Regions from separate parts of the Sphaerisporangium sp. NPDC088356 genome, predicted to be linked through region 1. Evidence: riboswitches for the same ligand, from Rfam matches in the RefSeq annotation. Region 1 holds a riboswitch; each other region holds the start of a gene.
What was found. Region 1 has a riboswitch for cyclic di-AMP ahead of AB0O34_RS24110 (hypothetical protein). Riboswitches for the same ligand answer to the same signal wherever they lie in the genome.
Positions count from the first base shown of each region.

Region 2: linked by a shared signal. The riboswitch ahead of AB0O34_RS01365 (hypothetical protein) and the one ahead of AB0O34_RS24110 (hypothetical protein) in region 1 are both predicted to bind cyclic di-AMP.
Region 3: linked by a shared signal. The riboswitch ahead of AB0O34_RS32040 (C40 family peptidase) and the one ahead of AB0O34_RS24110 (hypothetical protein) in region 1 are both predicted to bind cyclic di-AMP.
Region 4: linked by a shared signal. The riboswitch ahead of AB0O34_RS12065 (NlpC/P60 family protein) and the one ahead of AB0O34_RS24110 (hypothetical protein) in region 1 are both predicted to bind cyclic di-AMP.

Region 1 is NZ_JBFBIK010000072.1:12,656-18,299, forward strand. It holds gene AB0O34_RS24100 (DeoR/GlpR family DNA-binding transcription regulator) at 1-158, shown strand, start outside; gene galT (galactose-1-phosphate uridylyltransferase) at 155-1,237, shown strand; cyclic di-AMP (ydaO/yuaA leader) riboswitch at 1,301-1,436, shown strand; gene AB0O34_RS24110 (hypothetical protein) at 1,471-2,412, shown strand; gene AB0O34_RS24115 (MmcQ/YjbR family DNA-binding protein) at 2,431-2,796, opposite strand; gene AB0O34_RS24120 (site-2 protease family protein) at 2,849-4,156, opposite strand; gene AB0O34_RS24125 (response regulator transcription factor) at 4,350-5,012, shown strand; gene AB0O34_RS24130 (PP2C family protein-serine/threonine phosphatase) at 5,025-5,644, opposite strand, start outside.
Region 2 is NZ_JBFBIK010000002.1:35,692-41,335, reverse strand. It holds gene AB0O34_RS01380 (NADP-dependent oxidoreductase) at 1-125, shown strand, start outside; gene AB0O34_RS01375 (hypothetical protein) at 179-454, shown strand; gene AB0O34_RS01370 (OsmC family protein) at 485-883, shown strand; cyclic di-AMP (ydaO/yuaA leader) riboswitch at 1,495-1,639, shown strand; gene AB0O34_RS01365 (hypothetical protein) at 1,934-2,542, shown strand; tRNA gene AB0O34_RS01360 (tRNA-Lys) at 2,653-2,729, shown strand; gene AB0O34_RS01355 (hypothetical protein) at 2,937-3,989, opposite strand; gene AB0O34_RS01350 (hypothetical protein) at 3,986-4,360, opposite strand; gene AB0O34_RS01345 (CHAT domain-containing protein) at 4,430-5,644, shown strand, end outside.
Region 3 is NZ_JBFBIK010000137.1:3,743-9,386, forward strand. It holds gene AB0O34_RS32035 (hypothetical protein) at 1-564, opposite strand, end outside; gene AB0O34_RS32040 (C40 family peptidase) at 748-1,215, opposite strand; cyclic di-AMP (ydaO/yuaA leader) riboswitch at 1,298-1,456, opposite strand; gene AB0O34_RS32045 (hypothetical protein) at 1,821-2,207, shown strand; gene AB0O34_RS32050 (NlpC/P60 family protein) at 2,340-3,287, opposite strand; gene AB0O34_RS32055 (NYN domain-containing protein) at 3,522-4,844, opposite strand; gene AB0O34_RS32060 (hypothetical protein) at 5,068-5,265, shown strand; gene AB0O34_RS32065 (phosphotransferase family protein) at 5,308-5,644, shown strand, end outside.
Region 4 is NZ_JBFBIK010000024.1:10,969-16,612, reverse strand. It holds gene AB0O34_RS12075 (RDD family protein) at 132-1,343, opposite strand; gene AB0O34_RS12070 (amino-acid N-acetyltransferase) at 1,581-2,114, opposite strand; cyclic di-AMP (ydaO/yuaA leader) riboswitch at 2,498-2,704, shown strand; gene AB0O34_RS12065 (NlpC/P60 family protein) at 2,710-3,789, shown strand; gene AB0O34_RS12060 (LuxR C-terminal-related transcriptional regulator) at 3,943-4,191, opposite strand; partial or broken gene AB0O34_RS12055 (winged helix-turn-helix transcriptional regulator) at 4,590-4,763, opposite strand; gene AB0O34_RS12050 (type III pantothenate kinase) at 4,831-5,613, opposite strand; partial or broken gene nadC (carboxylating nicotinate-nucleotide diphosphorylase) at 5,613-5,644, opposite strand, start outside.

The sequences.
Region 1 (5,644 bases):
GCACCGTGGGCATAAGCACGATCGCCAAGCTGGAGGAGGCCCACGTCGTGATCAGCGACACGGGCCTGCCCGAGGAGGCCGGTTCGACTCTTTCCGACCAGGTCGGCACCCTGATCCTCACCGATCCCGCCGGCGCACCGCAGGTGGTGGCCCAGTGAAGCGCACGGCCATCCGCCTCGCCGACGGCCGCGAGCTGATCTACTTCGACCGCCGCGACGACGCCGACCGGAGCACGCCCGACACCCGCGAGCTGCCCCCGCGTCCTCCGGCCTCCGAGCTGCGCCACGACCCGGTCATGGACGAGTGGGTCGCGGTCGCCGGCCATCGGCAGAGCCGTACGTTCCTGCCTCCCGCCGCCGAGTGCCCCCTGTGCCCCTCGGCGCCGGGCCGGGCGACCGAGATCCCCTCCCCCGAGTACGACGTCGCCGTCTTCGAGAACCGGTTCCCGTCCTTCAGCTTCCACGCGGGCGACTACGAGCAGGTGGGCGGCCTGAGCGAGGTACGGCCCGGCCTCGGCCGCTGCGAGGTGGTGTGCTTCACCTCCGAGCACGGGTCGTCGTTCGCCGCCCTCTCCCCCGAGCAGGTGGACCTGGTTCTCACGGCCTGGGCCGACCGCACGGCGGAGCTCGCGGCGCTGCCCGGCGTGGAGCAGGTGTTCTGCTTCGAGAACCGCGGCGCCGAGATCGGCATCACGCTGTCCCACCCGCACGGGCAGATCTACGCCTATCCCTACGTGACGCCCCGCACCCGGCAGATGCTGGCCTCCGCCGGGCGATACCGCGAGCGGACGGGGGGCAACCTGTTCGCCGACGTGCTCGCTGCCGAGCGGAAGGCCGAGACGCGCCTGGTGGCGTCGAACGACCACTGGACGGCGTTCGTCCCGGCCGCGGCCCGGTGGCCGTTCGAGGTGAACGTCTACCTGAACCGCCAGGTCCCCGACCTGTGCTCGCTGGACGCCGAGGAGCGCGCCGCCTTCGGCCCCCTCTACACCGATGTGCTCCGGCGGCTGGACGGCCTGTTCGGCGTGCCGATGCCGTACGTCGCGGCATGGCACCAGGCCCCGGTGCGCACCGGGCGCGACCTCGCCTACCTGCACCTCCAGCTGTTCAGCATCCGGCGGGCCAAGGAGAAGCTGAAGTACCTGGCCGGTTCCGAGTCCGCGATGGGCGCCTTCGTGAACGACGTCCTCCCCGAGGAGGCGGCCCGGCTGCTCCGGTCCCAGGATGACCTGGGGTGATTTCCGCCCCCAAGTCGCCACAAAGGGGGCTTTACCACTACCATCCATCGCACACCGGCCGTATCGGCTGGTGTGCCTAATCCCAGGTGCCCCGCCTGGGAACCGGGGACCCATTGGTTCTTGGGGTGAATCCACTTCGTGGTAGGGCGACTCCGGCCCGAACCCGTCAGCTAACCCGGTCGGCAGATGGAGAGGAGTGGGCTCTGCCCCCGACTTCGGGCCGCTACGCCTACGTGGCCGCCAGCGTTCTGACCGCGGCCGGGCTCATGCTCGGCCAGGCGACGGCGGGAAACGCCGCGCCGAAACCCACAGAGAAACAACTCAAGTCGCAGCTCGCCTCCCTCGGCAAGAAGGTCGACAAGCTGATCGGCGAGTACAACGCCAAGCGCGTCGCCGTCGCCAAGGCCAAGGCGGCCGAGAAGTCGGCACGCGAGCGCCTGGTGAGCGCCGAGACGGACCTCAAGGCGGCGCAGGGGCAGGTCGGCGACATCGCCCAGCTCCGCTACCAGGCGGGCGGCCTCGGCATGGTGGGCGAGCTCATGGCCCCGGGATACGGCGACGCCGCCATGCTGCAGCAGCTCCAGGCCGAGCAGTCGGCGAAGCTGGCGGGGTTCGCCTCGGCCAGGGACGCCCGCAAGAAGGCCGCCGACGACGCGGCCGAGCTGACCAAGCAGCTCCGCGACGACGTCGTCGAGGTGACCGGCCAGCGCAAGGACGCCGAGAAGCTGATCGGGCAGATCAAGGACAAGCTCGACCAGCTCGTACCGACCGCGCCGGGCAAGCGGGCGAACGGGTCGTGGGCTCCGGAGCTTCCCACCGGCGGCGACAACATCACCCCGAGGACACGACTGATGCGGGCCGAGGTGAAGAGCCACTTCTCCCTCGGCTTCCCGGTCGGCTGCTACCGCGCGGAGAACGACGGCGGTGAGCACCCGCTGGGCCGCGCATGCGACTTCATGCTGAGCTCAGGCGGCGCGATGCCCTCGGCCGGGGAGGCCGCGCTGGGCGACCAGATCGCCGCGTGGGCCATCAAGAACGGCCGCAAGCTGGGCGTGAAGTACGTCATCTACAAGCAGCGGATCTACAACCTGGGATTCCCCGGCTGGCGTGCCATGTCGAACCGTGGCGGCGTCACCGCGAACCACTTCGACCATGTCCACATCTCGATGTACTAGCCACCGGCCGGCCGGTGGTCAGCCGAGCCGGGCGGTGAGGCTCTTGGGGGCGATCAGGCGGTAGGCCTCGGTGACGATCTCGGCGATCTCGGCCCAGTCGGCGGGGACGTCGAGGTAGACGCCGAGCCAGCCACGATGCCCGACATAGGGCGGGCGGAAGAACCGCTCGGGCTCCTCGGCGACCATCGCCTGCTGGGCGCCGGGCGGCGCCGCGCACCAGAAGGCCAGGCGGTCGTCATGATGGTGGTCGGCCAGCGTCACGAAGGTCTTCTTGCCACGCACGAACCAGGTCGGCGCGCCGTGGCTCAGCCGCTCGCTCGTCTCGGGCAGGGCCAGGCACAGGCGTCGTAGCCGCTCCAGCGCCTGCGACGGCTCGATCTCCACGTGCTCACCCTAGAACATCGATCACCTGTTCGGATCGCCGTGGGCCTGCCGGTCAGCCCGACAGGCGGATCGGGTTGACGATGTCGGCGTAGATGAGCAGGGTGCCCATGACCAGGAGCACCGCCGCCATGGCATACGTCAGGGGCAGCGCCTTGGCGATGTCGACATGGCCGGGGGCCGGACGTCGGCGCACCTTGGCGTACCCACGCTTGAGCCCCTCCCAGAGGCCTCCGGCGATCTGGCCGCCGTCGAGGGGCATCAGCGGGATCAGGTTGAACAGGCCCACCGCGAGGTTCACCCCGGCGAGCAGCTGGAGCAACCCGACGATCTTGTTCTCCACCGGTACGGGCGCCGCGGCGATCTCGCCGCCGATGCGGCCCGCGCCCACGACGCTCATCGGGCTGTTGAGGTCGCGCTCGCCTCCGCCGAAGGCCGCCTGCCAGACGCCGACGAGCTTCTCGGGGAATCTCGTGAGTGCCTGGGCGCTGCGCTTGGTCACGTCCCACATGACGCCGACGACGTAACCGGGGCCCTGCTTCTCGAGGACGACGGTGGGGCTCACACCGAGGAAGCCGACGGCCTTGTCGATCTTGGTCGGGTCGTCGACCGACGGGCGGTCCTGCGCGACGAGGTTGGCGTTGAGAGTCATGGGCTTGCCGCCGCGCTCGATGCCGATGGCGACGGGCCCGGCGCCGTGCGCCCGGACGACGCTGGTCGCCTCCTCCCAGGAGGCCACCGGCTTGCCGGCGAGGGAGACGATCTTGTCGTTCACCTTCAGGCCGGCCAGTGCCGCGGGGGTCAGCGGGTGCGAGGGCGTGCACTTCTGGCCCTTCGCCTGCTCGGCCTGGGTCATGACGCACTTGGAGACCTCGGCCACGACCGGCTTCATGACCTGGACGCCGAACCCCATGATGATGATGGCGAACAGGACGAAGGCCAGCACGAAGTTCATGGCGGGCCCGCCGGACATGATGATGATCTTCTGCCACCAGGGCTTGCGGTAGAAGACCCGCTCGCCGTCACCCGGCCGGATCTCCTCCAGCGACGCCTGACGGGCGGTCTCGATGAGCCCCTGCCAGGGCCCGGTGGACATGCTGCGGAGCTTGGTCGGATCGTCGTTGGGCTTCGGGGGCAGCATGCCGATCATGCGAATGTAGCCGCCGAGCGGAATCCACTTCATGCCGTATTCGGTTTCGCCACGGCGCCGCGACCACATGGTGGGCCCGAAACCCACCATGTACTGCGTGACCTTCACCCCGAAGATCTTGGCGGGGACGAGGTGCCCCACCTCGTGCAGGCCGATGGACAAGGCCATCCCGAGGAAGAAGATGAGAAACCCGGCCACGATGAGCCAGCTCATAGGTGCTACCCCCACCTGCGGAGAAGATGCCTTCTGTTTACATTGCCCCGTCTGAGAGTAACCGAACTCGGCGGCAACTCCGGCCGGGCCGCGAAATCGGCTATCAACGATCAACCGTAGGAGTGACTTGCGCGAGGTGGACCGAATCGGGAGACTGCATTGACGGTAAGCAATCATGTAGACACCGTGGGATATGAATCGGCGAAGCACTATTTGCCGGATCTGTTCCAAGGCCACCCAAGGGAGCACCTTGATACGCATCCTTGTTGCCGAACATCTCCCGCTGGTTCGCCGAGGGCTGGTGGCATCGCTGAACGGGGAGAAGGATCTCAGGGTGATCGCCGATGTCGCCTCCGGCGCGTACATCGTGCCGGCGGCCCTGGAGCTCAGCCCGGATGCGGCTGTGATCGATGTGGACCTTCCCGACGTCGACGGCCTCACCGCCGCCGCCCGCCTCCACGAGAAGGCCCCCGGCTGCAAGGTGCTCCTGCTGTCGTCGCAGCCAAGTCCGGGGCAGGTACGAAAGGCGTTCGCCGCGCACGCGCTCGGCTTCCTCAGCATCGACGTGGCGCCGGAGCACCTCGCCGACGGCATCCGGCGGGTGGCCGCCGGGCGCAAGGCCGTGGACTCCGACCTCGCCATCGCGGCGCTGACCTCGGCGGACAACCCTCTGACCCCTCGCGAGCTCGACGTGCTCCGCATCGCGGCGCAGGGAGCGGCCTCCAAGGAGATCGCCGCGAAGCTCTATCTGTCGGTGGGAACGGTCCGCAACCACCTGTCGCGCATCATCTGCAAGACCGGAGCGCGCAACCGGGGCGACGCGGTGCGCATCGCGGCCGAGGCGGGCTGGCTGTAACGGCGCGGAACGCTACGGGCGCCAGATGAGGATCAGGGCGCAGTCGTCGTTGTGCCCGGCCGACATGGAGTTGACCAGCGGCCGCGCGCCGTCGTGGAAGCCCGAGGGCACCAGGCGCTCGGCCTCGCCGAGCAGCCGGTCGAGCCCCGAGTCGATGTCGCGGCCGGGCTGCTCGATCAGGCCGTCGGTGTACAGCATGAGCGCGTCGCCCTTGTGGAGCACGCCGCTGTCGGGCTCGCAGTGCAGGTCGGGGACGACCCCCAGGACCACGCCCTTGGCGGCCGACACCTGCCACGTGCCGGTGCCCGCGTCGAACTTGACCACGGGCGGATGACCGGCCGAGGTGATGTCATACGCCCCGGTGGACAGGTCGAGGCGCAGGTGGACCGCCGTGACGAACCCCTCCCCCTCGGGCTGGCGGTGGAGGTAGGCGTTGCACGCGGGCAGGAACGAGTCGACCGAACCGAGCAACCCTCCGAAGGTGCCGGAGAGCATGAGCGCCCGGGTGCCGGCGTCCACTCCCTTGCCTGACACGTCGACCAGCGCGATCTCCAGGATGTTGCCGTGTCGCATGGAGACCAGGAAGTCGCCGCCGAAGGACGAGCCGCCCGCCTGCTTGAGCACGACGCGCG
Region 2 (5,644 bases), on a different contig from region 1:
GGCTCCAGGAAGGCAGGATCACCTACGAGGAGACCGTCGTGGAAGGGCTGGAGAACGCTCCGGACGCCTTCATCGGCATGCTCCGCGGGGAGAACCTCGGCAAGATGATCGTCCGGCTGGCCTGATGTGCATATCCCCCTGATCACGGGGAAAGGGCCATAAAAGGGGGTGAGCCGTAATGGACCAGGACGAGCTGCAGTCGCTGACGCCCAAGGAGCTCCACGACAGGGCGGTGCGCTACGCGGTGGCGCACGGCGACTTCGGCTTCCTGTGGGAACTGCTGAAGGTGATCCCGGCGGCCGAGGCCGCGAGCGGTCACTCGGACGAGACGGCCAACGACCTCAGCCGGGTCTCGGCGCTTCTCAGCGACGCGATGGCCTCCGGTGAGGGCGAGCTGGGCGAGGCGCTGCGCCCGGTCTACATCGCCTACCTTTCCGAGCACCCCGACGCCTGAGCGTTCACGGCCGGCTCTAGGCTCCAGAGCATGGCATCGGTAAATGTGGAGCGTACTGACGACGGCTTCGTGGCGCGCAACGCGCGCGGAGCGGAGGTCGCGATGGGCAGCGGCGACCAGGAGGGGGTCTTCACCCCCGTGGAGCTGCTGCTCGCCGCGGTCGGAGGCTGCAACATCGTGACCGTCGAGCCGCTCACCGCCCAGCGCGGGCACAGGCTCGTACGGCTGGCGATGACGGTCCAGGCGGAGAAGGCCGAGCCCACGCTGCTCGGCCCGGTCACGATCACGTACGACGTCGAGCTGCCCGAGGGCGACGCGGAGGCGGACGAGGTCTTCCGCGCCGTGGCCCACCGGGTCCACGAGCGGCACTGCACGGTCAGCCGCTCCCTCGAAAAGGGCACCGAGGTCAAGGTCGAACTGCCCGAATAGCCGCCTGGCCCGGCGGGTCCGGCCGTACCCGGTCATCCGAGCGACTTAGACCGAATCTATACCCGGGGATGACGAGTAGCTCAGGCCCCGGTATGTAGTGTTAAGGCAGGTCAAGAGGGATGCGACCAGCCGCCCGAGAGGGCGCCGCAGAGCTTTTTGCCAGAAGGACGCGGTGGGGGACCGCGTCCGTACAGCGGGACCGCCCGGTGCGTTTGGGGGAAGGCATCGGCGCTGGACCGTGTAGATCGGGGCCGGGCAGGCGGGGGACTGTCCGGCCCCGATTCATGTCTCCAGGCTCTTGACCGTCGACCCCCTCGCCGCGCCCGCGCGGCACTTCCCACCCTTCGCGCACGCCCGTCTCGACGTACGGGCGTGCGCTTTTTCATGCCATTCGTGTGCCATGTTCATCAGCAGTCACAGGCGTCACATTGATCTCCCCGCCGGCCCCTACGCTGAACTCGCCATGGACCCTAATGTCCGAAGTGTGGGGGTTTGTGGTGCGAAGGTAGATCTTATAATGCTTTGTAGTGATTTCGTTTGCTTTGTCCTGACTTGGTGGGTAAGGTTTCAACCACGAAAGGGGTGGTGACCTGGTCTTCAGCCGAAGGCCGCCGCCTCAAGTGTCGAATCTCCAAGGCCCATCAGGCCCAGGGGAACCGGGGACCCAAGTTCTTCGGGGTGAATCCGCGCAAGCGGTAGGGCGACTCCAAGCCCGAACCCGTCAGCTAACCCGGTAGACGTGATTGGAGAGGAGACCCGAGTGGAGCACCTCACTCCGCGCAGTCAGTCCGCCGGGCAACCCTAGACCCGGATCTCGCCGTCAGAAGCGGCGGGCGAGTCGGCTGCTAGCAGCCGTGCACCGAGCGATCCCTCTGTGACACATGATGGCAATCCGCCGTCGCTAACGGACGAATACGGACGCGCGCTCAGCGCCGCGATCGACCCCTGTGGTCTCGCTCGCATCCTGAGAGCGCTTTCCACCCCCCGCACCGAAATCTTGACTCTCGGAGCGCGGGTCCCCTTGTCTTCTGACGAAAGATCCTATCCTCCATGCCTTTTTTCAAGAACACCCCCAAATGTCGATGGACGTCAGGCTTCGCCGGAGTCGCCCTCGCATGCGCGACCGCCGTCTGCGCCACCAGCACAGCCCACGCCGATGACAAGCCCCTGACCCCCGTTCAAACCCAGGCCTCGAAGCCGATGCTGCTCAAGGGCTCGACCAAGGCGTCGTACTTCTGGGACGACTCCTCCGGCCGTATGGGTGACACGGGACTGCCGGCCATCGGCAAGCCCATGCAGAAGGGCCTGTTCGCCAGCCCCAGCTGGCCGCTCGGAACCGAGGGGTACGTCCTCTACAAGGACAAGAAGGCCCCCTTCTTCATCGGTGACCGAGGCCCGGGCATCCCGTCCGAGAGCGGCGTCATGCTGGACATCGACGGGAAGACCTTCGCGGAGCTGACCGGCGGCACCTTCAACAACTCCTCCCTGGTGGTGACCGGTTTCGACGCCGGCCACATCAAGGTCGACTACGTCATCACCAAGTGGGGCAACGGCGTGGGCAAGAAGAACTACCCGGTCCCGTTCTCCAACGGCGCGTGGGGCGTCGTCGACAAGAACCCCGCCAAGCCCCCGGCCCCTGTGGTCCTCGCCAACGGCTGACACCCGGAGGCCTCCGTACGGAAGGCCTCACGGAGAACCACCTGAAAGCCCCGCATCACCACTGTGGATGTGCGGAGCCAGGCCAGGACTGCTAAAGTCACCGTAGTCACGCGCCGCTAGCTCAGTTGGTTAGAGCAGCTGACTCTTAATCAGCGGGTCCGGGGTTCGAGTCCCTGGCGGCGCACCACGCTTTGACCGATGACCTGGGCACTCTCCACTTGACGGCGGGTGCCCACAGTCATTTCCCGGGGCGCTTGCTCGTGAGGCCGCGGCCCGCGATCCACGACGCGTCCGAACTTCCGCGGCCAGCGCCGGAACACGACGAGGTTCCGGAGGGCAAGCCCACCGACACCGCGGCGCACACTGAATGAACGTGACCGGCACGGGAGAACGACTAGCGCCGCCGGGGTGGCCGCCTGTCCACATGCGAGGTACGGGCGTCGTCCGGCGGCGACGGGTGGCGGTACGGTTCCGGCGGCATGGGGATGCCCTGGCGCCACAGGTCGCACAGGTAGGTGTTGCGACGGTGCTCGTCGTCCGGGTCGCGGGGGAGCGGGAGGCGCAGGGCGTCGACGAGCGTGAAGCGGTGGAGGTCGATGGCGGCCCGCACGGCCTCCCCGTAGGCGACGGCGGCGTGGACGGCCCCCACGTACGCCACTCGGGCGATCACCAGCGGCACCAAGGCCAGCAGCAGCCACCATCCCGAGCGGGCCAGCAGCGCGCCCGCCACCACCGCGGTCGCGGCCATCGTCACCGACAGGCGGGCGGAGGTGTCCAGGATGTCGCGCCGGTCGTCGACGACGGCCTTGACGTTCTCGCCGAGGAGCGGATAGAGGCGCGGCCACGCCACCACGGCGTCGAGCCCGTACGGCTCGCCGGCCTGGGACTCTGTGGCCGCCAGGACATTCCCGAGTGCGGTCGGCCGCAGCAGCTCCGCGGGCGGGTACAGCCGCCGTAGCCGGGTGCCGGCCACCCCGGCGGCCTGGATCCCGGCTTCCGCCACATACGTCTCGGCTCCCGCCGCCGGTCCCTCGGCCGTGCCCTCCTGACCTTCGACCGTGCCCGCCTGTCCCTCGGCCGTGCCCTCCTGGCTCTCGGGTAGTTCCTCCGCGGAGGCCAGCCGTGCCCGGAGGCGTCCCTGCCTCGCACGAGAGCGCCTGGCCAGGCCGGCCGGCGGCCATTCGCCCTCCAGCAGGCGGACCAGCGCCAGCTGCAACGGGGTGCCGAGGACGGCGAGCAGCGTGATCGCGACCCCGAGCAGCACCACCTCACCGGTCCGGAGTCCCGCGGCCGTACGCCAGGCGCGCCCGAAGTCGACCGGGCGGCCGGGCGCGCCCGCCCACACCAGCACCAGGACCATGAGGGAGGCCGCATAGGTGGGCAGGTAGTCGACCAGGAGGAACCGTCCTCCGGAGATGCCGGGCTTGGCCAGCGCGTCCAGGCTCACCTGCGCGTCTCCATCGGCCCGTGCCCCTGAGGGCACGTGGGCGTCATGCGGGGATCGAGGTGGACCCGTCGCGTCGCCGAGCCGCACGTCGCGCAGGCGAAGCGGATGATCCGGTAGCGGAGCGACTCGCCGGGAAGCGTCGCGCCCGCGCCGTCTCCAAGCGATCGCAGCACCGCCGAGCCGAGGCGTACGAGTCGGGACCGGCTGGAGACACCGGCGACCTGGTCTCCCACCACGAGGACGGCGTACTCGATCGAGGCGTCGTCGGCCAGGAGGGACTCCAGCGCCTCGGTGGCGTCCAGGACCGAGCTTCCCGGCGGCAGGTCGAGACGGACAAGGCCGGGATCGTCGGGAGTGTCGTCCAATAGCACGTCGAATCCATCCACAAGTTGTGGACTATCAGTAGCCGCGAGGTCACGTCCAGCCGTACGGTCGGATCCGTGGACGAAGCCGTCTTAGCCCGGATCTACGCCTGTGTCAGGGCCTACCAGGAGGAGGGCCACGCCGACGGTCTGTTCTCCGAAGAGGCCCTCGCCGACGCCGAGCGGCTGCGCGGCTCATCAGAGCCGGAAGCCCTGCGCGCGCGTGCCTGGTACCACTGGTGCCGGTACGAGGCCGACGGCGAACTCGCCGACCTCGCGGTGGCCGTCGAGGCCAGTGACCTGCTGCGCGAGGCGGATCCCGAGGCCCGGCCCTACGTGCTCGGCCACGCCCTCGACCACCTCGACGGCAGGGCCGCAGGTGAGGAGCCCGAGCTGCTGACCGACGGCGAGGAGGCCGCCTGGGCGGGGCTGTTCTTCTCTCTCGGCGGCGCCTGTGGCGAGATGTTCACCGCCACCCAGGACCTGACGCAGGTGAACCGGGCGGTCCTGGCGATGGACACCGCGCTTGGGCTGCTCGGCGAGGCCGACACCGCGACGCTCCCGGCGACGGTCATGCTCGGCCGCTTCCTGTCCGTCCGAGGGCAGGCGACGGACGACCGTGAGGACCTGGAGGCGGCGGCCGGCCGGCTGGGGGACGCCCTGCGGCTCGCACCGGCCGATCACCCGTTCCGGTCCGGCATCCACCTGTTCCTGTGCGGGGCGCTGGCACACGCCTACCTCCTGGACCAGCGGGCGGAGACCGCCGCCGCGCTCGCCGAGGTCTTCGTCACCGCGCTGGGCGAGGTCCCGAGGGACAATCCCGACTGGACGGCGATCGCCGAGCTGGGCAGGGGCATCGCGGGTGACGCCGGTGACGCCGGCGTCGCGCTGGCCCGGGTCGCCGTCGCCGCGAGGCCGGTGGGAGACCCCGAACGGCCGGTCGCGCTCTACGTCCTCGGTACGAGGCTGGCCGTTCACGCTACGGCCGGCGGGTCGGCCGACGACAGCGTGCGGGCCGTCACGGCGCTGCGCGAGATGGTCGCGCTCGACACCGGCGTGATCGAGGTCCGCGTCCTTGGCCGCACGATGCTGAGCCTCTGTCTCGCGCAGGCCTTCGAGATGACCGGTGACATCGAGCTGCCGCCAGAAGCCGTGGCCATGGCCCGCGAGGCGCTGGCGGCCGGCCCGCCGACCCCGGAACTGCGGCTGTTCTGCGTGCTCAACCTCGGCACGGCGCTCTCCCACAGCTACCACGCGCTGGGCCGCAGGGACCACCTGGAGGAGCTGATCGGC
Region 3 (5,644 bases), on a different contig from region 1:
CAGCTCCGCCGCGGCCGAGGCCACGGGGATCCCGGTGCCGAGGTAGCCCACGTAGTCGGCGAACCCCTCGATCAGCCACTTGGGCGTGCGCCCGTCGGCCGCGGCCCCGGTGGCGACGTGGGTGAGCTCGTGGGCCAAAACGACGTCGCGGCCCGCGCCGGTCAGGCGGGCGAAGGAGCGTGGTTCGATGATCACGCGATCGGTGCCGGCCACCGCCGCGAGCCCGCTCACCGCGGCGGGCGCGGCCAGCCGCGCCGCCTGCTCGGTGGTCGCGGGGACCAGGATCAGCGGCCGTACCGGCCCCGCGACCCCGGCGACGGTCAGCGCGGCACGGTCGGCCCTGCGGGCGAGGTCCGACAGCCCCGCGAGGCCCGGGCCGCCCGCACTGCCCACCCGGCCGATGACGACGGAACGCTCGCCCTGGACGACCTCGGCCCCGGACCAGATCTCCGGGTGCTCGCGCAGCACCGAGTGCGCCAGGGACAGCGGGCCGCCGGCGCCGGGAGGACCCGTCAGCGCGGCCAGCAGCCCCGCCAGTGCGGCCCAGAGCCAGACGACGCGCATGCGGGCAATCTACCTGCTGCCTCCGGCGGGCAAGGCCCGCGCGGAACCGGCGGAGACGTGCGAAGGCCCCGTCCGCCTCGAGGGGAGAGAGGTGGACGGGGCCCTCACGACCTTCGCGTGCTCAGCGTGCGGACGGGGAGGCTTCTCGGGAAAGGAGTCCTGGGAAGTCCCCTGGCACGCGGGTCACGCTCCGGGGCGGACGGCTCCGACGAAGCTGACCTTGCGGTAGCCGTTCAGCTTGTCGATGCGCACCCTCGCACCACTGTGCGGGGAGTGGATCATCTTGCCGTGCCCGACGTACATGCCGACATGGCCGAGACCGCTGAAGAACATCAGGTCGCCGGGCTTGAGGTTCTTCCAGGAGATCTTCTTCTTCACACTGCGGAACTGGCTGGCCGCGATGCGAGGAAGTTTCACTCCGGCCTTGCGCCAGGCGTACATGACCAGACCCGAGCAGTCGAACGCGCCGGGGCCGCTCGCACCCCACCGGTACGGGTCGCCGAGCTGCTTCTTGGCGACGGAGACGGCGGTGTGCGCCTTGATTCGCTGTTTGGCGACCTTGCTCAGCTTGGAGGAGCTCTGAGCGCTGGCCACCGTGGCGGCGTCAGCCGCCGTCGCCTGCATCGCGACCGCCCCGGTGGAGGCCGCCATGGTGAGCACGACACCGCCGAGGGAGAGGCGGGCGAAGCGAGACAGGCAGGGGTTTTGCGTGGTGCTGGACAGGATCGCTCCTTGATTCTTCCACTCACGCCTACCGGGTTAGCTGACGGATTCGGGCTTGGAAGTCGCCCTACGGCGCAATAGCGCCGACTCACCCCCTGACCCCACATTTAGGGTCAATTGGTTCCCCGGTTCCGTGCTCCTTGCCGCACGGATTCGGCAGGTCACCGCTGCCTGCGGTCCTGAATCGCGCCTTACTTCGACGGCGGTGACCATTGGATCTGTTCTACGGCGCCGGCCAGTTCGACCGGCTTTGCTCGCGACGGCATGGCGTGCTCGCCGCGGGCCAGAAACTACACAGATCCTCAAATACAGGCAAAGCCAGCGGCAAGTTCGTAGATCAATTAGAGGTGATCACTAACGGATAACGCCTGCAAATCAGGGGCCTGAGTTACCTAAATGTGATTCCCCTCACATATCCCGAAACGTGACCTGTCGTGAGTCACATCCGTCACTCCAGCCCCTCGGGTTAGCGATCTTCATCCAGCCGGCGGGGACGGCGCCTGGGAAGCGCCCACGCCCTCATGGCGTGCGAGATGTTCGGTGCGCCGTTCGGGCTGCTGATCCCGCTGGCCGGCCCGCTGGCCGGCCCGGGGGCCGGCCTGGCCTTCGTGGTCGTGGGAGGCTTCGGCGTCGTCGCGGGCGTGGTCGTGGGGAACGTCATCAAGTCGAGCTTCCGCCAGATGTACTGTCCCCGCGAGCTGATGGGCCGCGTCTCGGTCAGCATGCAGTTCGTCAACTACGGCACGATCCCGCTGGGCGCCCTGATCGCCGGGGTGCTCGGCGACTCGATCGGCGTCCGCCCGTCAATGTGGATCATCACGGGCGCCCTCGCGCTGACAGGTCTGGTCCTGCTCGCCGGGCCGCTCCGGCGGCACAGGGACCTGCCGTCCGCGCCGCCGTCCCCGGTCACGGCAGGGTGAGCCGCACCGCCTGCCCGTGCCCATCCCCGGCCTGACCCCGATCACCGTCGGCTGGGCCGTCCGCCAGTGGGACGCCCTCGGCCCACTGGCCACCGAGTTCGGCGACCCCGTCACCGCCACCGGGCAGGGCGCTCAGGGACGTATGGCGCCGAAGATCCCTCGGTAGGACGAGAGGGGGACGACCTTCACGACGTCCCCCGTGCGGGGGGCGTGGACCATCTTGCCGCCGCCCGCGTACATGCCGACGTGGCCGAGACCGGAGGCGAACAGCAGGTCGCCCGGCTGCAGGGCGTTCAGGGAGACCCGGCGGGAGGCGCCCCAGGAGTACTGCTCGGCGGCGGTGCGCGGAAGGCTGACACCGGCCGCACGCCAGGCCGCCTGAGTGAGGCCCGAGCAGTCGTAGGAGCCTGGACCGGTCCCGCCGTACCTGTAGGGCTTGCCCACCTGCGCGAAGGCGAACTGGAGCGCCGTGCGCGCGTTGCCGGAGGCCGAGCCGGTGTACTTGATGCCGGCACTGTTGGGGTTGCCCGCGTTGTAGGCGTTGAGGCTGCGGAGCAGGCGCTCCTGCTCGCCGACCAGCTTCTCGACGTCCTTCTTCTGCTTGCGCAGGTCGTCGAGGAGCTTGATCGCCTTGTCGTACGCGCCCTTGGCCTTGTCGCGGTGGCCCTTGATCGAGCGGGTGGCGTTCTCGAACTCCGTCAGGGTGCGCGACTGGCCCGCGGACATCTGGTCGACCGAGGCGAGCCCGCTCAGCAGCGACTCGGGGTCGTTCTGGGTCATGAGGCTCGGCCAGGACAGCATGTCGCCCGACTGGTAGGTGCTGACCGCGACCGACACCAGACCGGCGCGGAGCCCCTCGATGGTGTCGAGCTGCTTCTTCAGCTGCCCGTTGAGGTCGTTGTACTCCTTGCGGGCCTTCTTCCAGTTCTCGCCGGCCAGGTTGTAGCGGTCCACCACCTTGTCGGCCTGGTCGTTCAGCTTGGCGAGCCTCGCCTTGGTCTGGGCGACCGTGGGCTTGGGCTTCGCCTCCGCCCCGCCTGCCTGCGTCAGCAAGACGACGGCGATGAGACCGGCGGCCACCGGTACCCGCCGGACTCTCCGGATGCCACGCACGGCCACTGGGACGCCAGCCCCCTCATGTGAGACAAGTGAGACAACCTGGGGCGTGATCCTACAGAAGTCGTACCGCTAACTGCACCTTTTCATCGGGAATTGGTTTCAATAAGACAACCCCGGTTTAGCGGACGCGCGGGAGTTCAGGGGGCACCCCAGACCTCGGGCCCAGACGGGCCCGGAGACGACGAATCGGCCGGTTCAGGCGCGGCTGAGGCGGCGGAGCAGCAAGGTGGCAGGCACGGGCCGGGCGCCCATGCGGCGCACCGAGTCGGCCACCTCGCGGTCGGACGACACGACGGCCACCGCACGGCCCGGGGGCTCCGCGCGGACGAGCTGCCGGATGAGGTCGTCGGCGATCTCGCCAGGGGCGCTGAACAGCACGCGAACGCCGCGCGGCGCGGACACCTGGACCGGGCCGTTCAGCTCCGCGCCGTCGAACGCGCACGTGACCTCGACCCTGGTCTGCACGGCGAGGCCGCCGAGCCCCGTGAGCAACCGCGAGCGCTGGTCAAGCAGGGTCAGCGACGGATAACCGGTCTTGGTGACGTTGTAGCCGTCGACGACCAGATGCAGGTGCGGAATGGCCAGGAGCTGGTCGAGCAGCGCCGGGTCGTCGTCCGCCAGCGCGCGTGCGGGCACGGCGCGGACGGACGGGCGGCCGGGGCTCACCGCGGTCACTGAGTCGGCCGGTTTGCTGATCGCGACGGGCAGGGCCAGCTCGCTGCGCAGCCCGGCCGCCGCGTCCTGGAGGCTGTCGAGGAGCACGCGGATGCGGGCGTCCTCGATGCTGCGCCCCTCGCGCGCGGCGCGCCTGCTGGCCTCCACCTGGCGCTCGGCGTCGGTGAGCCGCTCGCGAAGCTTGCGCAGCTCGCTCTCGGTCGCGCTGGTCGCCGAGGTCACGGCGGCCCTCGCCTCCTGCTCGCGGACCTGCAGCCCGGCGGCGCGCTCCTCGGCGACCCTGACGCGCTCCCTGGCGTCGTGGAGCCTGCGCCGCAGGTCGGCGATCTCCGCCTTGGACATCCTCAGCTGCTCACGCAGCCGGTCGGTCTCCTCCTTGGCGGCCGCCTTCTGCGCGGCCAGCTGCTCGCGCAGCCGCAGGACGGTCTGCTCCTGGGCGGTGCCCTCGGCCGCCGCCGCGGCCTGCTCCAGGTCGGCGCGTGCGGTCTCCACGAGGGCGGGCCAGCCGGGAGGCCGCGTGAGATAGGCGGCGGCGGCCACGAGCACCGGCTCGGCCGCGGGAGGGACGTTGCCCTCCTCCAGGCTGGCCACCAGCTCGGGCCACGCCTCCTGGAGCGCCTCTGCGACGATCTCGCGGAACTCCTTGTCGGTCTCCAGCTGCGCGGCGATGGGAGCGCTGCCCAGCCGGGCGCGCTTGCGCGGATCGAACTTGGCGATGCCCTTCAGCGGAGGCGGGATCGTGGCGGGCTGCATCGACCCGAGCACCTGCGCCGCGAGTTCGACGACATGTAAGCGGACCTGCTCGGGCAGCGGGCGAGACAGGCCTTCTCCGGCTGAGCTCATCCGTCTTCCCCTAGCTGACTGGCCATTCAAAATCCGTCTATCCGACAAGGGTACGGCTGGCGCGTTCGTGGTCAGCGCGCTTCGCGCCCGGTTCCTCACCGGCCGCCGCCCCTGAATCCATCGCCACGCCCCCTTGCGCGCCGGTCAACGGCAGGCGAACGGCATATGGACAAGCGCTTGGTAGCGATATACGACTGTGCCACCACGGATGAGGGAGACGACGATGCCGAGGCTGGACGACCAGCGTGCCGAGAACGGGGAAATGCGGACGTCCACCCGTGACCTGGGCGAACTCCGCGAGCGTATGCGGGCCTGGCTGGCGGGCCGGCTCACGGGAGCCTCCGGGGTGTCGGTGTCCGAGCTGTCGCGCCCCTCCGGCAACGGGCTCTCCAGCGAGACGCTGTTCTTCACCGCGTCCTAGGCCGACGGCTCGGGCGAGCGGAAGGTCGAGTGCGTCGCGAGGATGGCCCCGGCCGCCGAGGCGGTGCCGGTCTTCCCCGAGTACGACCTCGGGAAGCAGTTCGAGGTCATGCGGCTCGCACGCGAGCGGGCCGCCGTCCCCGCGCCCCGCGCCCTGTGGTTCGAGCCGGACCCCGCCGCGCTCGGCTCGCCGTTCTTCGTGATGGAACAGGAGCGGGGCGACGTCCCGCCCGACCTCGTGCCGTACACCTTCGAAGGCTGGCTGGTCGACGCCTCCCCCGCCGACCTGGAACGCCTGCAGCGGCAGACCGTGCGGATCCTCGCCCGGCTGCACGACGCGGCCGTACGGCCGGAGGAGCTGGCATTCCTGCAATCGGGGC
Region 4 (5,644 bases), on a different contig from region 1:
GCCAAGGGTCTCGCGAACGGTACGCGAGGGGCGTCGTGGACAGAATGCGACGGCGGGAGCAGACGCCCCACGGGTGGACGCGGGCAGGAAAAAGGGCCGGAGGACGGCATCCCCCGGCCCTTTCGCCGGCCTTACTTGATCTTGACGACGATGGTGCTCGCGGCCTTGTCGTGAAGGCACTGCTGGAGCGGCTTGTCCCAGAACTGCCAGAGCACGTTCACCAGGTAGAAGATCCAGCCGACCCAGCTCACCAGAGGAATCCACTGGAGAAGCTGCGGCGGTCCCCAGAGGACGGCCGCCCGCTTGATCGCCGTGTCGGTCTTCAGGCCGCCGGCGTCCAGCGTGCCGCCCACCGCGACGACCTTGATGCCCATCACGATCTTGCCGACCGTCTGGCCGCGCTGCTTGAGCATCAGGAACTCGTAGGCGATCCACGTGGCGCCGACGAGCAGCGAGTTCAGCAGCAACGCGAGGAAGGCCCCGCCTCCGGGAGTGACCGCTCCCGTGTTGACGTCGAAGCTGGCCGAAGTCACGAGGATCGCCGTCAGCGCGATGTTGATGATCAACCACGGGATCCCGAGGATCACCCCGTCGATGATGCGGGCGACCAGGCGCTGCCACCACTCAGCCAGAGGCGCCGGCGCGCCCGGGGGCTGCACGCCCGCCGGAGCGTACGGCTGCTGGTAGCCGCCCTGCGGGTAACCCGGCTGGCCGTAGCCCTGCGGGGCGTACCCCTGCTGGCCGTACTGCGGCTGCTGGCCATAGGCGGCCTGCTGCTGCCCGTACTGCGGCTGACCGTACTGCTGGTCGCCGTAGCCCTGCTGGCCGTACTGCTGCTGACCGTACTGCTGCTGACCGTACGGGGCCTGCTGGCCGTACGCCTGCTGCTGGTCCTGGCCGGGCTGCTGGCCGTAACCCTGCTGGCCGTACTGCGACTGCTGACCGTAGGCGCCCTGCTGGCCATACTGCTGCTGGCCGTACGCCTGCTGCTGGTCATAACCGGGCTGCTGGCCATAGCCCTGCTGCCCCTGCTGGCCGTACTGCGGCTGCTGGCCGTACGCTCCGGTGCCGCCCTGCGCCCCGTAGGCTCCTTGCTGGCCGTACTGCTGGCCGGAACTCGGCTGCGAGTCCTGCTGACCCTGCTGGCCCTGCTGGCCATATGCCTGCTGACCCTGCTGACCGTACGGCTGCTGGGGGTAGCCCTGGCCGTACGCTCCGGTGCCGCTCTGCTGCCCGTAAGCCCCCTGCTGGCCGTACGGCTGCTGCCCGTAGGACTGCTGGCCGTAGGACTGCTGGCCGTAGCTGTTCTCTGATGTCGGCTGGGGACGGTGAACGACCGTCACCTCCGGATCTGCGCCCGGGAGGGGCCGATCGGCGTTGTGCTGCTGCCCATATTGCGGAGATCCGGATGACGATTGATCGTCGTCCGGCTCGTCCCGTGGGTACGGCGGCTGTCCGGTGCTCACCGTGTCACCTCACTTCGGCTTCGCATGCGGCATGTCAGACACACATGCTGTGGTGTTGCCCAACGTAGCGACAGTGGCATCAGCAGTCACCTTTCCATCGCGTCATCCTGGAGGTCAAGATCGCGGGATCAGATGGAGAAGCATGCGCGTGTTACCGAGAGTGTTCGGCTTTACGTGTTCCAGATCGAGGAACTCGGCCACGCCCTCATCGTAGGAGTCGAGCAACTCGGCGTACACCTCCGGAGACACCGGAGTGCCCTGGACCTCCTCGAACCCGTGCTTGGCGAAGAATCCGACCTCGAAGGTGAGGCAGAAGACCCTCTGCAAACCTAGCTCCCGCGCGGTGTCCAGCAGCGCCGCCACGATCATGTGGCCGATGCCGAGGCCGCGGCAGCTCACGTCGACGGCGACGGTGCGGATCTCCGCGAGGTCCTCCCAGAGCACGTGCAGCGCCCCGCAGCCCACCACGACACCGTCGCTCTCGGCGACCCAGAACTCCTGGACGTCCTCGTAGAGGGTGACGGTCGACTTGCGCAGCAAGCGGGGGCCGTCGCCGGAATAGGTGTCGACCAGTCGCCTGATGGTCCGGACATCGGGAGTGCGGGCTCGCCTGACGACGAGCGTGCTGCCGGCGCGTACGGGCTCCACGACCTGCTCCATGACCGGCCAGCGTATCCGGCCTACGACGGCCCGGCTTTTCCGGCTGTGCCGGTTCGCGCGCCATAACGGACGGACCCAAAACCCCTTCCGTCCCCACTGCTGTCGCGCTGGGTAGCCGAGCGAGTGCCGTGCGTCGAAATCCATGGCCTTGTCGACATTTCATAGCCGATGCGGTGACGGACCTGCGATTTTCTGCGGCAAGTGACCCCCAAAGACCAGTAAACCCAGGGTAACGTGGGCCCGTCGTCGCAGCGGGCGTGATCTTCTCGTGACACGCCGGTTGTGAAACCTCAACAGAATTCGCAGTTCTGGTTGAGCAGGAACCTCGACTGCACTAGTGTCCAGCGTCAATGTCGGTCATCGCGCAGCGGTGGCTGAAACCGCCTAATCCCGGCCACATCCAAAGTGGCGGGGAGCCGGGGACCCAATGGTGAGACACGGGGCACACCCCGGCGAACCACCACCCCTGGGGTGAATCCGAGAGGGAGGCATCGCGATCCTCCATGGTCACGCACTCGGTAGGGCTACTCCGGCCCGAACCCGTCAGCTAACCCGGTAGGCGGCCGAGGAGAGGAGCTTGTTGGTGCAGCCTAGGCGCACGCCCGGAAAGAGCGAAGGCAGGCATGCCCGCTCCCGAGAGCGGAGCCCGCGTTCCTGGCTCGGCACGGTCATGGGAGCGCCCAAGCGCCTCCCACGCCGTATCGCGCTCGTCACCGTCACCCTGACGGCCGTGACCTTCGGGTCGCCGCTGATGACCGCGACCGCCGATCCCAAGCCCAGCCTGAACCAGCTGAAGACCCAGGTCGAGCACCTCTACAACCAGATCGAGTCACTCACCGAGCAGTACAACGGCCAGAAGGAGCGCCTCAAGCAGGCGCAGCGTTCCGCCGATCTCGCCAAGAAGACGCTGGCCAAGAGCCAGACCGATCTGGAGGAGAAGCGCCGCAAGGCCGGGCTGTACGCGCAGGACGCCTACATGACCGGCGGCATCGACTCCTCGCTGGCCCTCGCCATGTCCGGCGACCCCGCCGGCTACCTCGACCGTGCGGCCACCACCTACGCCCTCCAACTGCAGCAGGGCGAGGAGGTCTCGCAGATCACCAAGGCCATGGACATGGCCGAGCGCGCCAAGGCGAGCGCCAAGGCCCGCGAGGTCGAGGTCAAAAAGCTCGTCACCGACCTGTCGTCCCAGCGCGACAAGATCCGCGCCCTGGTCTCCAAGACCGAGAGCAGCCTGTTCAAGCGGGCTCTGTCCCAGGCCGGCCAGTCGTTCGGCAGGGCGACGAAGATCGACATCCCGATCCCGGGTCAGGGCAAGGCCGCCGAGGCCGCCAAGTGGGCGCTGACGCAGCAGCTCAGGCCGTACGTCTGGGGCGCCGCGGGCCCGACCACCTTCGACTGTTCCGGCCTGGTCATGTGGGCCTACCAGAAGGTCGGCATCAGCCTCCCCCACTACACCGGCGACCAGTGGACCGCGGGAACCCACGTGTCCCGGCAGGATCTTCGGCCAGGCGACCTGGTCTTCTTCTACAACGACCTGCACCACGTGGGCATCTACATCGGCGGCGGCATGATGGTGCACGCGCCTCACACCGGTGACGTCGTGCGGGTGGCCCCCCTCGGCAACCGGCCGTTCGCCGGCGGCGTGCGCATCGCCGACTGACCGCCCGAAGGCACCGCCCGCGCCCGCACGGCGCAGAGGAGCCACACGCACGGCACAGGGCAGGCCACACGCACGGCACAGAGCGACACGCGGGCAGGCAGTGGTTCAGGCCTGCCCGCCGCGCACTCCTCGCCGCACGGCCCGCACCATCGGCTAGATGAGCCGGCGACGCGCCGCCCAGGCCACCGCCTCGATGGCGGTGGCGACGCCGATGCGGTCGCAGATGCCCCGGAGGCGGCGCCGCACCGTGCGACCGCTCACATCCAGCCGGCGACCCACCCTGTCGACTGTCACGCCCTTGGCCAACTCGGCGAGCAAAAGAAGATCATCGTCGCTCAATCCCACACCGTCTGATCCCGGGGGAATGTCATTCTCCCGGGAAACCAGATCCGGATACGCCATCGGGTGTCCTCCCCCACGACGAACTCGGCAACATGCTGAATGCTTCGGCCCGCCCGTCAGGAACGGTAAACGCCATCTTGAAAGGTCGTCAAGCGCCGGCCTCGATACGCGTTACGTTCGTGATTGACATACCAGTCCATATGTGAACTACTCATGACATGTCCGCGAACCTATAGGTCTGCCGTACACCGACCGAGATCACGTGGGCACCCGGTCACGGCCCCGGCGAGGCGCGACCACGGTGCTGGTGGGTGGCGGGTTCCCGGCCCCGGCCTCCGGACCTCGGGCACGGATATATGATCAGCGCCTAATTCAGCCTCTGAAATACGGGTCGTTTCATACCTTTTCCGGCTGGACGGCGCGCGACATGCCGCCGGGCCCTGATTTGTCGCTATCGATCACGTCCGGGCGTCGTAATCGGCGCGGACCGCCTCCACGTCCCAGATATGGATCTCCGCCCACCGCTTGATCGCCATCATTACCGGCATGAGCGACGTGCCCAGTGGCGTCAGCTCGTGGCCGACCCGGATGGGCCCCGACGGTGTGACCGTGCGGGTGACGATGCCGTCGCGTTCGAGGCCACGCGGCGTCGTGGGCCCGTGGACGGCTGGTGCTGGCCCCTGAGGCCGCCCGCGGGGCTCAGCTGGTGTTGCGGTTGTAGATGAGGCGCAGGCCGATGAGCGTGAGCCACGGCTCGTGCACGTCGATGGAGCGGGCCTCGTCGACCACCAGCGAGGCGAGGGAGCCCGTGGCCACGACGGTCACGTCGTCGGGGTCGGCGGCGAGCTCGGGCGCCATGCGCTCGACGATGCCGTCGACCTGGCCGGCGAAGCCGTAGATGATGCCCGCCTGGAGTGCCTCGACGGTGTTCTTGGCGATCACCGAGCGCGGCCGTACGAGCTCGACCTTGTGGAGTTGCGCTCCCGCCGCCGCCAGGGCGTCGACCGAGATCTCGATGCCCGGGGCGGTCACCGCGCCGACGTACTCGCCCTTGGCGGAGACCGCGTCGAACGACGTGGCCGTGCCGAAGTCGACGATCACGCACGGCCCGCCGTACAGCGTGATGGCGGCGAGCGCGTTCACGATGCGGTCGCTGCCGACCTCCTTGGGGTTGTCCATGCGCACCGGCACCCCGGTGCGGACGCCGGGCTCCACGATGACGGCGGTGACGTCGCCGTAGTAGCGCCTGCACATCTCGCGCATCTCGTTCAGCACGGAGGGGACCGTCGAGCAGATGGCTATGCCGCTGATGTCCGCGCCCTTGAGCAGGGGGCTCTGGCCGAGCAGCCCCTGGAGGACGACCGCGATCTCGTCGGCGGTGCGCCGCGCGTCGGTGGCGAGGCGCCAGTGCTCGATGACCTCCTCGCCCTCGAACAGGCCGAGCACGGTGTGGGTGTTGCCGACGTCGATCGTTAGCAGCATCAAGCCCCCCGAAGGTCCAGAGCGATGTCGA